DNA from 3 places in the Kitasatospora sp. NPDC086791 genome. Region 1 is predicted to be linked to each of the others. Evidence: riboswitches for the same ligand, from Rfam matches in the RefSeq annotation. Region 1 holds a riboswitch; each other region holds the start of a gene.

What was found. A riboswitch is a leader RNA that binds a small molecule or an ion and turns the genes downstream of it on or off. The one in region 1 is predicted to bind cobalamin.
Region 2: another riboswitch for cobalamin. It lies ahead of AB0Q99_RS03930 (HoxN/HupN/NixA family nickel/cobalt transporter); the one in region 1 lies ahead of AB0Q99_RS16305 (cobalamin biosynthesis protein).
Region 3: another riboswitch for cobalamin. It lies ahead of AB0Q99_RS07725 (iron ABC transporter permease); the one in region 1 lies ahead of AB0Q99_RS16305 (cobalamin biosynthesis protein).

The regions. Positions count from the first base shown of each region.
Region 1 is NZ_JBFBOC010000010.1:48,287-52,659, forward strand. Features, by position in the region: gene AB0Q99_RS16300 (prolyl oligopeptidase family serine peptidase) at 1-985, opposite strand, end outside; cobalamin riboswitch at 1,297-1,457, shown strand; gene AB0Q99_RS16305 (cobalamin biosynthesis protein) at 1,640-2,626, shown strand; gene AB0Q99_RS16310 (cobyric acid synthase) at 2,623-4,161, shown strand; gene AB0Q99_RS16315 (putative cobaltochelatase) at 4,158-4,373, shown strand, end outside.
Region 2 is NZ_JBFBOC010000001.1:867,565-871,937, forward strand. Features, by position in the region: gene rpmG (50S ribosomal protein L33) at 53-217, shown strand; gene AB0Q99_RS03930 (HoxN/HupN/NixA family nickel/cobalt transporter) at 279-1,394, opposite strand; cobalamin riboswitch at 1,426-1,640, opposite strand; gene AB0Q99_RS03935 (metalloregulator ArsR/SmtB family transcription factor) at 1,723-2,106, shown strand; gene AB0Q99_RS03940 (hypothetical protein) at 2,163-3,860, shown strand; gene AB0Q99_RS03945 (ATP-binding protein) at 3,836-4,373, opposite strand, start outside.
Region 3 is NZ_JBFBOC010000003.1:161,188-165,560, forward strand. Features, by position in the region: gene AB0Q99_RS07705 (amino acid ABC transporter ATP-binding protein) at 1-256, shown strand, start outside; gene AB0Q99_RS07710 (CGNR zinc finger domain-containing protein) at 385-975, shown strand; gene sodX (nickel-type superoxide dismutase maturation protease) at 972-1,415, opposite strand; gene sodN (superoxide dismutase, Ni) at 1,593-1,988, shown strand; cobalamin riboswitch at 2,090-2,238, shown strand; gene AB0Q99_RS07725 (iron ABC transporter permease) at 2,331-3,410, shown strand; gene AB0Q99_RS07730 (ABC transporter ATP-binding protein) at 3,407-4,246, shown strand; gene AB0Q99_RS07735 (ABC transporter substrate-binding protein) at 4,265-4,373, shown strand, end outside.

The DNA.
Region 1 (4,373 bases):
GGCGTTCGGCGCTGCGGAACGGCGAGACCCGGTCGGCGGGACTGTGCAGGAGGAGGGTGGGGACGCGCAGGTCGGCGCCCTCGGCGAGGCGGGAGAAGTCGGCGAGGTCGATGCCGGTGCGGCCCCGGGCGGCGAGCGCCCCGAGGTCGGCGGCGGTGCCGCGGAAGCCCAGGCGTTCGGCGTCGCGGCGGGCGGCGGCCGGCAGGTCGAGGACCGGCGAGTCGAGGATCAGGCCGCTGACGGCGTGGGATCGGTCGGAGCGGGCCGCGGTCCGCAGGACCGTCGTGGCGCCGACCGACCAGCCGTAGAGGATCACCCGGCTCGCGCCGGTGTCGAGCGCCAGCCGGACCGCCGCCTCGACGTCGCGCCACTCGGTCTCGCCGAAGTGGCTGTACCCGTCCGGGGAGGCGGGGGCGCCCTCGTCGCCGCGGTAGGTGACGGCCAGGGCGGGCAGGGTGAGGCGGTCGAGGACGGGCAGCACCGGGAGGGTCTGCTGGCGGTCCGCCTCCGGGCCGTGCACCAGGATCACCCAGGTGCCGCGTTTGCCGTCCAGGTACCAGGCGGGGAGGGCGCCGAGCTCGCCGTCCGCGGCGGTCTCGGTGTAGGCGAGGCCGAGGGCCCGGGTGGGGTCGCCGAGGTGGACGCGGGGGGTGAAACGGACCGCGGTGCCGGGAGCGAGGGTGCCCCGGTCGGCGCGGACCAGCCGACGGGTGACGCCCTGCTCGTCGCTGTGCAGGACCTCCTCGACGACGGCGTGACCGCCGTCCTCCCACTCGACCGCCCAGCGACCGGGGTTCAGGCTCTCGGGGCTGCTGGTGAAGGTGATCCACCCGGCGCCGAGACTGCGGACCAGGACCGGCCCGGACTCCTGGACGACGGTCACCGGACGGACCATCCGCTCGGAGGCCCGGCGGCCGATCACCAGGACGGCGGCACCGGCTCCGACGGCGGCGGCCGCCACGACGGCAGCGGTTCCCCAGCGCATATCGTTCCCCGCTCTGTTGGTCTCGGACCGGACGGTGGTCGTACACCAGTCCACCGGCGCCCCGCCCGCCCGGCCACCGGGCTGGCCCGTCCGGGTCACCCTCCCCGCGGCGCGTGCCACCGCGCGGCGGGGGCGGACCGGGGCGCGGCCCCGGCGCCCGGACGCACGGAGCGGCCGGGCGCCGGGGCGGTGCCGCGCCGGGTGACCCCACGGGCCGTCAGCCGGTGTCGCGTGTGACCAACCCCTCCGTGACCTCGGTTGACTCCCGGTTCGGCCGCGTGATGGGATCCTGGGGCCAATCGGAGGCATGGAGAGGAAGCCGGTGCGAGTCCGGCGCGGTCCCGCCACTGTCACCGGGGAGCACACTCGGAATTCCCTCCTTGCCCGCCGACGGCCGGGAGGGGCCACGGCGGGCCGTCAGAAGCCGCTGGAAGGCTCCGGAGGTGCGTCCGACCCGGAAGCCAGGAGACTCTCGCCCCCGCTACGTCGATCCAGGGCGCGGACCCTGAGTGAGGACACGCACGCGATGCAGGCTGCCCCGCCCCGCCGGACCCCGAGCGGCCGTCCCGTGCACGGCCTTCCGGCGCACGCTCTGCCCGGGCCCGGCCTTCCGGCGCGGAGCCTTCCGGCACTCCGCCTCCTGACGTGCGGCCGATGACCCACCGCGCCCTGACCGGGCGTCCGCTCGCCCGCGCCGCCTGGTTCGCGCTGGGCGCCGTCGCGGGCCACGCCGCCGACGCCCGCTACGGCGATCCGCGCCGGGGCCACCCGGTGGCCGCCTTCGGCAGTGCCGCGACCCGGCTGGAGCGGCGGCTGTGGCGCGACGACCGGGCCGCCGGGGCCGGGTACACGGCGCTGTGCGTGGGCGCGGTCGCGGCGGGCGCGCTCGCCCTGGACCGTACGGTGGGCCGGCGCCCGCTGGGCCGGGCGGCGCTGGCGGCGGCCGCGACCTGGACGGTGCTCGGCGGCACCTCGCTGACCCGGGAGGCCCGTACCGTCGGCCGCGCGCTGAAGGACGGCGACCTGCGGGCCGCGCGGGAACGGCTGCCGCACCTGTGCGGGCGGGACCCGAGCGCGCTGGACGAGCAGCAGATCGCCCGCGCGGTGGTCGAGTCGGTGGCCGAGAACACCGCCGACGCCGTGGTGAACGCGCTGACCTGGGGCGCCCTCGCGGGCACGCCCGGGCTGCTGGCCTTCCGCGCGGTGAACACCCTGGACGCCATGGTGGGCCACCGCTCACCGCGCCACCTCCGGTTCGGCTGGGCCTCGGCCCGGCTGGACGACCTGGCCGGCTGGCCGGGCGCCCGGCTCACGGCGCTGCTGACGGTCGCCGCCGCCCCGCAGCCCCGGACGGCCTGGCGGGTCTGGCGGCGCGACGGCTCCGCGCACCCGAGTCCGAACGCGGGTCAGGCGGAGTCGGCGTTCGCCGGCGCCGTCGGCGTGCGGCTGGGCGGAACGCTGCGGTACGGCGAACGCGTGGAGCACCGGCCGGTGCTGGGCGCGGAGCTGCGGCCGGTGACGGTGGACGACATCGAGCGGGCCTGCGCACTCTCCCGGCGGGTGGGTGCGCTGGCGCTGGGTACGACGGTCGCGGGGCACGTCCTGCTGCGCGCGCTCCTGGGGAAGAGGGGAAGGGCATGACGAACGCGCTGCTGGTCGCGGGGACGACCTCGGACGCGGGCAAGAGCGTGGTGACGGCCGGCATCTGCCGCTGGCTGGCCCGTCAAGGGGTCCGGGTCGCGCCGTTCAAGGCGCAGAACATGTCGCTGAACTCCTTCGTCACCGCGGACGGCGCCGAGATCGGCCGCGCGCAGGCGATGCAGGCGCAGGCCGCCCGGGTCGAGCCGGAGGCGGCGATGAACCCGGTGCTGCTGAAGCCCGGCGCGGACGGCCGCAGCCAGGTGGTGCTGCTGGGCCGGCCGGTCGCCGAGGTGGGCGCGCTGGACTACCGCGAGCGCAAGCCCGTCCTGCTGGAGCGGGCCCTGGAGTGCCTGGCCGATCTGCGCCGCCGCTACGAGGTGGTCGTCTGCGAGGGCGCCGGCTCGCCCGCCGAGATCAACCTGCGCGACCGCGACATCGCCAACATGGGCCTGGCGACGGCCGCCGGGCTGCCGGTGGTGGTCGTCGGGGACATCGACCGCGGCGGCGTGTTCGCGGCGATGTACGGGACGCTGGCGCTGCTGTCGGCGGAGGACCAGCGGCACGTGGCGGGCTGGTTCGTCAACAAGTTCCGCGGCGACGCGCGGCTGCTGGCGCCCGGGCTGGAGATGCTGCACGGGCTGACCGGCCGTCCGGTGCTGGGCACCCTGCCGATGCTGCCCGGGCTCTGGCTGGACGCCGAGGACTCGCTGGACCTGTCGACCGTGGTGGACCGGGTGGACGGGCGCGGGCCGCTCGGCGCGGACGTGCTGCGGGTCGCCGTGGTGCGCTTCCCCCGGCTGTCCAACTTCACCGACCTGGACGCGCTGGCGCAGGAACCGGGCGTGCTGGTGCGCTGGGCCACCCGGCCGGAGGAACTGGCCGACGCCGACCTGGTGGTGCTGCCCGGGACCCGGGCCACCGTGGCGGACCTCGCCTGGCTGCGCGAGCGCGGCCTGGAGCCGGCGCTGAAGGCGCGGGCGGCCGCCGGACTGCCGGTCCTCGGGGTGTGCGGCGGCTACCAGATGCTGGCGCGCGGGATCGTCGACGAGGTGGAGTCCAGGGCGGGCGCCGTCGAGGGGCTCGGCCTGCTGCCGACGCAGGTGCGCTTCGGCACCGGGAAGGTGCTGGCGCGGCCGGTCGGCGAGGCCGCCGGGCACCGGGTCGAGGGCTACGAGATCCACCACGGGGTGGTGACCGTGGAGGGCGGGGAGCCGTTCGTCTCCGACGGCCGGGGGCAGGGCCTGGACGGCTGCCGGGTCGGCCCGGTCTGGGGCACGACCTGGCACGGAGTGCTGGAGAACGACGGCTTCCGCCGTGAACTCCTGCGCGAGGTCGCCGAGTTGTCCGGCCGGGCGTTCGTCCCGGCGCCGGACACCTCGTTCGCCGCGGCGCGCGAGGCCCGGCTGGACCGGCTGGGCGACCTGATCGAGGAGCACGCGGACACCGACGCGCTGTGGAAGCTGATCGAGGGCGGGGTGCCGGCGGCCGGATCGCTGCCGTTCCTGGCGCCCGGGGCACCTGGGAGTGACGCATGACTGAGGTCCGCTATCCGTTCACCGCGATCGTCGGCATGGCCGACCTGCGGCTCGGGCTGCTGCTGAACGCGGTCTCCCCGGCCGTGGGCGGCGTGCTGGTGCGCGGCGAGAAGGGCACCGCGAAGTCCACCATGGTGCGCGCGCTGGCCGGCCTGCTGCCGTCCATCGCCGCCGTGGACGGCTGCCGCTTCGCCTGCGACCCGTCCGCGCCC
Region 2 (4,373 bases), on a different contig from region 1:
GTACGGTCTCGATCCGGCACGCCACAGCCCCGACGCACCAGGAGGACACCCCATGGCCCGCAGCGAACTGCGCCCCGTCATCAAGCTCCGCTCCACCGCCGGAACCGGCTTCACGTACGTGACGCGCAAGAACCGCCGCAACGATCCGGACCGGCTGGTCCTGCGCAAGTACGACCCGGTCGCGGGCCGGCACGTCGACTTCCGCGAGGAGCGCTGACCACGCACGCACGGAACGGCGCCTTCCCGGGCGGGGAGGCGCCGTTCGGCGGCCCGTCGGCTCACGCCTCCTCGGGCGTCCAGCGCTTCTCGACCTCGGCGAGCTTCCAGTACCCGATCGCCACCGCCCAGACCACCACGAACAGCCCGGCGATCGCGTAGCCGACGTTGTCCAGCGAGATGTCCGCGATCCAGCCGCTCACCGGGTCGGTCAGGTCGAACTTCTCGTGCAGCACGCCGACCAGCTCGATGGTGCCGATGATGAAGGCCACCGCGATCGACAGCCCCGTGATGGTCAGGTTGTAGTACACCTTGCGCACCGGGTTGGCGAAGGCCCACTGGTAGGCGAAGTTCATGAACGTCCCGTCCAGGGTGTCGAACAGGCTCATCCCGGCCGCGAACAGCAGCGGCAGGCAGACGATCGCGTACCAGGGCAGCCCGGAGGCCGCGCCCGAACCCGCCATCACCATCAGGGTGACCTCGGTTGCGGTGTCGAAGCCCAGGCCCAGCACCATGCCGACCGGGAACATCTGCCCGGGCCGGGTGATCGAGCGGGTCGCCCGGTTCAGCACCCGGGCCATGAAGCCCCGCGAGTCGAGGTGCGCCTCCAGCTCCGCCTCGTCGTACTGCCCGGCCCGCATCGCCCGGAACACCTTGACGATGCCGAGCAGCGCCGCCAGGTTGAGCGCGCCGATCAGGTAGAGGAACACGCCGGAGGTGGTCGTCCCGACCACGCCGAGCCACTTGTGGGTGGTCGACTCGTCGTCCATCAGCGTGTTGGCCAGCTGCGCGCCGCCCGCCACCAGGGCCGCCATCAGGACCACCATCGAGGAGTGCCCGAGGGCGAACCAGAAGCCCACCGAGACCGGCCGCTTGCCGTCCGCCATCAACTTGCGGGTGGTGTTGTCGATCACCGCGATGTGGTCGGCGTCGAACGCGTGCCGCATGCCGAGGGTGTAGGCGGTGATGCCCAGGCCCACCCCGAAGACCTGGGTTCCGACCGCGTACCGTTCCGGCGCCACCAGGAAGATCAGGGTCCCGAAGGCCACCACGTGCATGGCCAGGATCACCCCCATCAACCCGGCCGTACGGACGGTGTCCTCGCGTCTCCACCGGAAGGTGGGCAGCACTGACGGGACCGCTTTCGCGTTCGCGGCGGCGGTTTCGGGCAGGGTCATCTCCGGATCACGCTCCAACACCTCGTGGAATCACTTCGTGAAGTGCCGTGGCCGGTCTCCTGGCTTACGGGACATCCGGGTCCGCCTTCCCGGGGGCGCGAGGCACCCAGTGGCGTCGTGGACACGGACCGCATTCCGTCGCGGGCGAAGGAATGACCCGATCACAGTGGCGAGGGCCGCTCCGGAATCCGGACCCCTGAGGGTCCGTCACCGGTCTTCCCGAGCACCACGGCGGGCTACACGGTAGGGGTCCCGCCCCGACCCATGCAAGGCTGCGCACCTGCGCAGGTGTTCAGGATCACAGGCCCCCGCCTGCAAGAATGTCCGCATGCATCTCGTACCGGCCGACCGCGCGGGCCACCGCACCATCGACGGGCACCGGGTCTGCGAGGCCATCGCCGCGATCGGCGACACCGCGCACGTCCGGTCCTGGTCCGAGCGCTTCTCCCTGCTCGCCGACCCCGGCCGGCTCGCCCTGCTGCTCGCCCTGCACCGGGCCGGCCCGCTCGCCGTCACCGACCTCGCGGTCGCCACCGGCATGCGCGACCCCGCCGTCTCCCAGGCCCTGCGGCTGCTCCGCACGGCCGGGGTGGTCACCGGCGACAAGGACGGACGTGTGGTGCGCTACCGGCTCGTGGACGAGGCCATGCGCCCCCTCCTGGACGAGTGCGCCGCCGCCGAGCACCACGAGCCCACCGCCGCCGCGGGCTGACCGACACTCGGGGAACACCCCTCCCGGGCCGCACCCCGGATGAGTACGATCATGGCGTGCCGTCCCACCCCCACGCCTGGCCCGCCGACCGCTGGAACACCCGACCGGTCAGTGCCCGCGTGCTGGCGGTCGCCCGCACCCTCACCTCGGCCACCCGCGTCCTGGACGTCCTCACCCTGCTGAACCCGGACGGCATCGCCCGGTACTTCACCGTCAACCCCGGCTCCGCCTTCGCCGACCGCGCCCTGGACGAGTACCTGCACGGCCTGCCCGGCTTCACCGTGCTGGACTGGGAGGACGCCGTCCGGCACCGCTTCGACCTGGCCGTCGCCTGCGCCGTCCACTCCTCCATGCACCGCCTGGACGCCCGGCTCGTCGTCCTCCCGCACGGCGCCGGCTACAACCGCCTGGTGGCCGAGTCCACCGGCGACACGGTCAGCTCCGCCGGCCTCTCCCGCAACGAACTCACCCACCGCGGACGGGTGTTCGTCGACGTCCTCGGCCTCTCCCACCCCGAACAGCTGGACCGCCTGCGGACCTCCTGCCCCGAGGCGCTGGACGTCGCCCGGGTCGTCGGCGATCCGTGCTTCGACCGGATGCTGCGCAGCCGGCGCTCCCGCGACGCCTACCGCGCCGCGCTCGGCGCCGTCGACGGCCGACGGCTCGTCGTCGTCAACTCGACCTGGAGCGAGCACTCGTTATTCGGCCGCCGCCCCGACCTGCCCCGGCGCCTGGTCCGCCGGCTGCCCGCCGACGAGTACACCGTCGCCCTCGTCCTGCACCCCAACATCTGGAGCCGGCACGACCCCGAGGCACTGCTCGACACCGCCCGCCGGATGGGCCTGCGGCTGATCCCGCCGCACCAGGGCTGGCAGGCCGCCCTGGTCGCCGCCGACTGCCTGATCGGCGACCACGGCTCGGTCTCCGTCTACGGCGCCGCGCTGGAACGGCCCACCGTGCTGGTCGCCACCGGCGCCGCCGAACTCGACCCGCGCTCCCCCGGCTACGCCTTCGGCCAGACCGCCCCGGTGCTCGACCCCGACGGCGACCTCGCCGCCCAGCTCGCCCTGGCCCTGCACGACCAGGACCCGGCCGACCTGCGCCCGCTCACCGAGCGCTCGCTCAGCCGGCGCGGCCGGTCCGCCGAACTGCTGCGCCCGCTGCTCTACTCCTTCCTGGAGGGCCTGGACGAACCCGGGGAGGAACCGGTCCTGCCGCCCTACCCCAAGCCCGTCCCACGCCCCGGCACCACCGACGGGCCCACCGCGTACGACGTCGAGGGCGAGAGCGAGGGCACCGAGGTCAGCCTGCGGCGCTACCCCTTCGACCCGGCCGACCACACCCCGCGCGGCTTCCACGCGCTCACCGACGAGCACCCGGGCGACGCCCTGCGCTACACCGCGGAGGTGCTGGCCCGCACCGAGGTCCGCGCCGAGCACCCCGCCACCCGCTGGCTCGCCGACGCGGCCGCCGAACTCCCCGGCCTCGCCGTCGCGGTGGCCGCCCTCGGCCCGGCCCGCCACCTGCTCCGGCTGCGCACCGGCCTGCTGCTGGAGGCCCGCGCCGAACCGGGCTGGGGCGACCCGGACCCCGGCATCGACCCGCTGCTGCTCGGCTCCGCCGTGGCCTGCTGGCTCGCCGACGGCGGCGACCCGGCCGGCCTCCCCGGGCACGGACTCACCGTCCGCACCGGCGGGCACCGCACCCGGGTCTCGTTCACCACCGGGCCTCAGGGGCCCTCGTCCGGGCCCTGACCGGTCAGTTCCCCCAGCCGCGCCCGGCTGCGCTCCGCCAGCTCCCGGTCACCGAGCTCCGCCGCGAGGCTGACCAGCAGGGTGTGCGCCTGCGCCTCCTTCGCGACCTGGCTCCGCTCCTCGGCCCGCCGGGCGCAGTCGGCGGCCTGCGCGACGGCGAGGTCCAGCTGCCCGAGCGCGCGGTGGGCCCGGGCCCGGACCAGCGGCAGCTTCATCAGCATGTCGTGGTCGCCGGTGTCCTCGGCCCGCTCGGCGGCACCGCCCAGGACGTCCAGCGCCTCCCGGGCGCGGCCGTCGGCGATCAGCGCCTGCGCCAGGTTGTAACTCTGCACGATCTCGCCGTGGGCGTCGCCCCGGTTCTCCGCCAGGGCCAGCGTGAACCGCTCCACCGCCTCGCCGGGACGGCCGTCGGCCAGGCACAGCAGGCCGTCCGTCTCGTGGAGCACCCCCACCACCCGGCGGTCCGCCACCAGCGGCAGCTGCTCCGAGGCCAGCGCCAACTGCTCGGCGGCG
Region 3 (4,373 bases), on a different contig from region 1:
GCTGATGCTCTTCGACGAGCCCACCTCGGCGCTCGACCCGGAGCTGGTCGGCGACGTCCTCGACGTCATGCGCGGCCTCGCCGAGGAGGGCATGACCATGGTGGTCGTCACCCACGAGATGGGCTTCGCCCGCGAGGTCGGTGACGCACTGGTGTTCATGGACGGCGGTGTGGTGGTCGAATCCGGCACCCCCCGCGACGTCCTCACCGACCCGCAGCACGAACGCACCAGGGCCTTCCTCTCCAAGGTCCTCTGATATCCCCACCGTTGATATCCCCACCGTCGGCGCCCGGCAGGCAGCTCCTGCCGGGCGCCGACGTTTTCCCCGCTCGGGTAATAGGCTGGAAGCAGTCAGCCCGTTACCGATTTTCTGGAAGGACCGCCGTGGAGCTCGCCTCGTACGCCGATCTCGCCGTTCGGCTGGTGAACACCGAGGAGCCCGAGCGCGGCACCGACACGCTGACCTCCGTGGACGCGGTGCGCGCCCTGTTCTCCGACTCGTCGCGGGCCGCCGCGCTCGCCGACGAGTCCGATCTGCCCCGGCTGCGGGCGGTGCGGACCCGGCTGCGCGGGGTCTTCGAGGCCGCCGCCGAAGGGGACGAGGTCCGGGGGGTCGACCTGCTGAACAGTCTGCTGATGGAGTACCCCGTCAGCCCGCTGATCTCCGGGCACGACTACCTGGACGACGCCGGACGGCCGCGCTGGCACCTGCACCTGGCCGACAACTCGGCGACCGCCACCGCGCACTTCAGCGCGGTCGCCTGCATGGGCCTGGCCGTCCACCTGACCGAGCTGGGCGCCGACCGGCTGGGCATCTGCCAGGCCGCGCCCTGCCGCAACGCCTACCTGGACACCTCGACCAACCGCTCCCGCCGCTACTGCTCGGACCGCTGCGCGACCCGGGCCAACGTCGCCGCCTACCGGGCCCGCAAGCGCCAGGAGGCGGAGGCGGCGCTCAACGCCGGAACCGGCTAGAGCTCCTCGACCCGGACGCCGAGGCGGCGGGCCAGGCCCGGCACCCGGGCCAGCCGCGGGGTGAGCAGCAGCCGCTCCAGCCGGCGCCCCGGCGCCAGCCAGGCCGGGCTCGGGCGCAGCCGCAGCAGCGCCCGGCCGAGCACCAGCTCGTCCGGGACCGCGCCGTAGCTGCGGCTGTCGCTGTCCACCGGGCGGTTGTCGGACAGCAGCCACCAGCCGCCGGGCCTCCGCTCGACGGCCCGCTTCAGCACCAGCAGGTCCTGCTGGAAGGGGTGCCGGAAGAGCACCACGGCCCCCGGTCGGATCGGCGCGCCGTAGCGGACCAGCAGCCGGTCGCCCTCGTACAGGGTCGGGACCATCGACCGGCCCGCCACGTCGACCAGCCCGAACGGCAGCACGCCGCTCCGGGCCCGGCCCTCCGGTTCCGCGCTCCGCGCCACGACTCCTCCTCCCGCACCGCCGGCCCCCAGTCTGCCGTACGGGCCGCCACCTGCCCGATGCCCGGATTACCCCGGTTCCGGGTCCGTCTTTTGCCCTAGGCCCACCGCCCGATCGCGAAACCGCGCGGGCGGAAGGGTAATCTCGGGCGCGGGAAGACGATCTAAGGAAGGACTCCCATGTTCTCTCGTCTGTTTGCACCGCGTGCCACCGCTCACGCCCACTGTGACCTGCCCTGTGGCGTGTACGACCCGGCGCAGGCCCGGATCGAGGCCGAGTCCGTCAAGGCCACCCAGGAGAAGTACCAGGCCAACGAGGACCCGCACTTCCGCGCCCGCGCCGTCATCATCAAGGAGCAGCGCGCCGAGGCCGTCAAGCACCACATCTCGGTGCTGTGGAGCGACTACTTCAAGGCCCCGCACTTCGAGAAGTACCCGCAGCTGCACCAGCTGATCAACGACACCCTGAAGGCCGCCTCGGCCGCCAAGGCGTCCACCGACCCGGCCACCGGCCAGGCCCTGCTGGACCTGATCGCCGAGGTCGACAAGATCTTCTGGGAGACCAAGCAGGCCTGAGCCTGACGCGTCGCCACCCGACCGCCCCCGTCCGCACCGCCGGACGGGGGCGGTCGTGCGTTCGCGTCCGGAGCGAACGTGCGGGGTGAGACCGGTAAGGGTTGCCTGCCCTGAGTGGCTGTTATGCTGCCAGGGCGTCCGAGGGGGAAGTCCGGTGTGAATCCGGCGCTGACCCGCAACGGTGAGCACGGCCCGTCCCAGCGGTGCGGCCGCGCCAGCCCGATCGCCCCCGGCCGCTGACCTCCCGACAACTCGCCGCGGACTGCGAGGGGAACGGCGCCCCGGCACGCCTCCGGCCCGCGCCCGCCCCGGCGCACCCGCGGCCCGAGGCAAGGCGCACCCGTGAACCGCGCACCCGCGAACGGCGCGGTCGGCCCGCCCGACCGCCGCATACCCGCGCTCCCGCTCGCCGTCGGCCTCGCCGCCGCCCTGTTGCTCTCCCTGGTCTGCGGGGTCGCCTTCGGCTTCTCCGGGATCGGGCTCCCCCGCGTGCTGCGGCTGCTGGGCGCCGGGCTGACGGGCGGTCGGCTGGAGGCGGACGAGGCGGCCGCGTACGCCATCGTCTGGGAGATCCGGCTGCCCCGCACCGTGCTGGCCGCCGTGGTCGGCGCCGGGCTCGCCGCCACCGGGGTCGCCGTGCAGGCGCTGGTGCGCAACGCGCTCGCCGACCCCTTCGTCCTCGGCATCTCCTCCGGCGCGGCCGTCGGCGCCAACGCCGTCCTGCTGTTCGGCGCCTTCGCCTCGCTCGGGGTCTGGGCGGTCTCCGCCTCCGCCTTCGGCTCCGCGCTGGTCGCGATGGCGCTGGTCTACCTCGCCGCCCGCACCGCGTACGGGCTCACCCCGCTGCGGCTGGTGCTCACCGGCACCGCCCTCTCCCACGGCTTCGCCGCCACCACCACCCTGATGGTCTTCGCCGCCGACCGCGGCGAGGCCGCCCGGAGCGCCATGATGTGGCTGCTCGGCAGCCTCGGCGGCGCCACCTGGGGCTCGGTGCCGATCGCCGCCGGCACCGTGCTGGCCGGCCTGGCCCACCTCGGCTGCGCCGCCGGACGGCTGGACGGGCTCGCCATGGGGGACGAGACCTCCGCCGCGCTCGGCGTGGACCCGGACCGGCTGCGCCGGGAGCTGTTCGTGGTGACCGCCGCCGTCACCGGCACGGTGGTCGCGGTCAGCGGGGCGATCGGGTTCGTCGGGCTGCTGGTGCCGCACCTGGCCCGGATGCTGGTCGGCGCCGCGCACCGCCGGGTGCTGCTGGTCGCGCCGCTCGCCGGGGCGCTGCTGCTGGTCTGGGTGGACATCGCCTCCCGCACCCTGCTGGCGCCCGCCGAACTGCCCGTGGGGGTGTTCACCGCCGTGCTCGGGGTGCCCGTCTTCCTGCTGATGATGCGCCGGCGCGGCCACGCCTTCGGAGGCCGATCGTGACCGGACCGAGCGGCCCCGCCGACCCTACGGCGGCCCAGGACCTCGACGTCGACACCGTCTCGGTGGAGCTGGCCGGCGCCCGGCTGGTCCACGAGGTGAGCCTGGCGGCGGCCGCCGGGCAGGTGGTCGGACTCGTCGGGCCGAACGGCAGCGGCAAGTCGACCCTGCTGCGCTGCGTCTACCGGGTGCTGAAGCCGGCCGGCGGCGCCGTCCGGCTGGCCGGCGACGACCTGCACGCGCTCTCCGCCCGCGCGAGCGCCCGCCGGGTGGCCGCGCTGACCCAGGAGCACTCCGCCGAGTTCGACTTCACGGTGGCCGAGGTGGTCGCGATGGGCCGGCTGCCGCACCGGCGCGGGTTCGGCGCCCCGGCCGACGGGGACCGGGAGCGCTGCGCCGAGGCGCTGCGCAAGGTCCGGGCCGGCCACCTCGCCGAACGGGGCTTCCTGAGCCTGTCCGGGGGCGAGAAGCAGCGGGTGCTGTTCGCCCGCGCGCTGGTCCAGGAACCGCGCCTGCTGGTGCTCGACGAACCCACCAACCACCTGGACATCGCCCACCAGTTGGAGGTCCTGGCGCTGGCCCGCGAGGCCGGTCCGACGGTGCTCACCGCGCTGCACGACCTCAACCTGGCGGCGGGCCACTGCGACCTGCTGTACGTGCTGCGGGCCGGCCGGATCGTCGCCTCCGGGCCGCCCCGCGAGGTGCTCCGGCCCGCCCTGCTGGCCGAGGTGTTCGGCGTCCGGGCCACCCCGGTCCGGCACCCGGGGACCGGCGCCGTCCAGTTGCTGTTCGACCGCCTCGACCCTTCCGCCCCGCTCGACCGCTCCCCCGGAGCCTGAACCACCGAAGGAACCACCGTGCGCACCAAGGCCGTTGCCACCACCGCCCTGCTCGCCCTCGGGCTCACCGCCTGCGGTGCGGAGATCGCCCCGAAGGAGACCGCCGGCGGCTCCGCCCACTACCCGG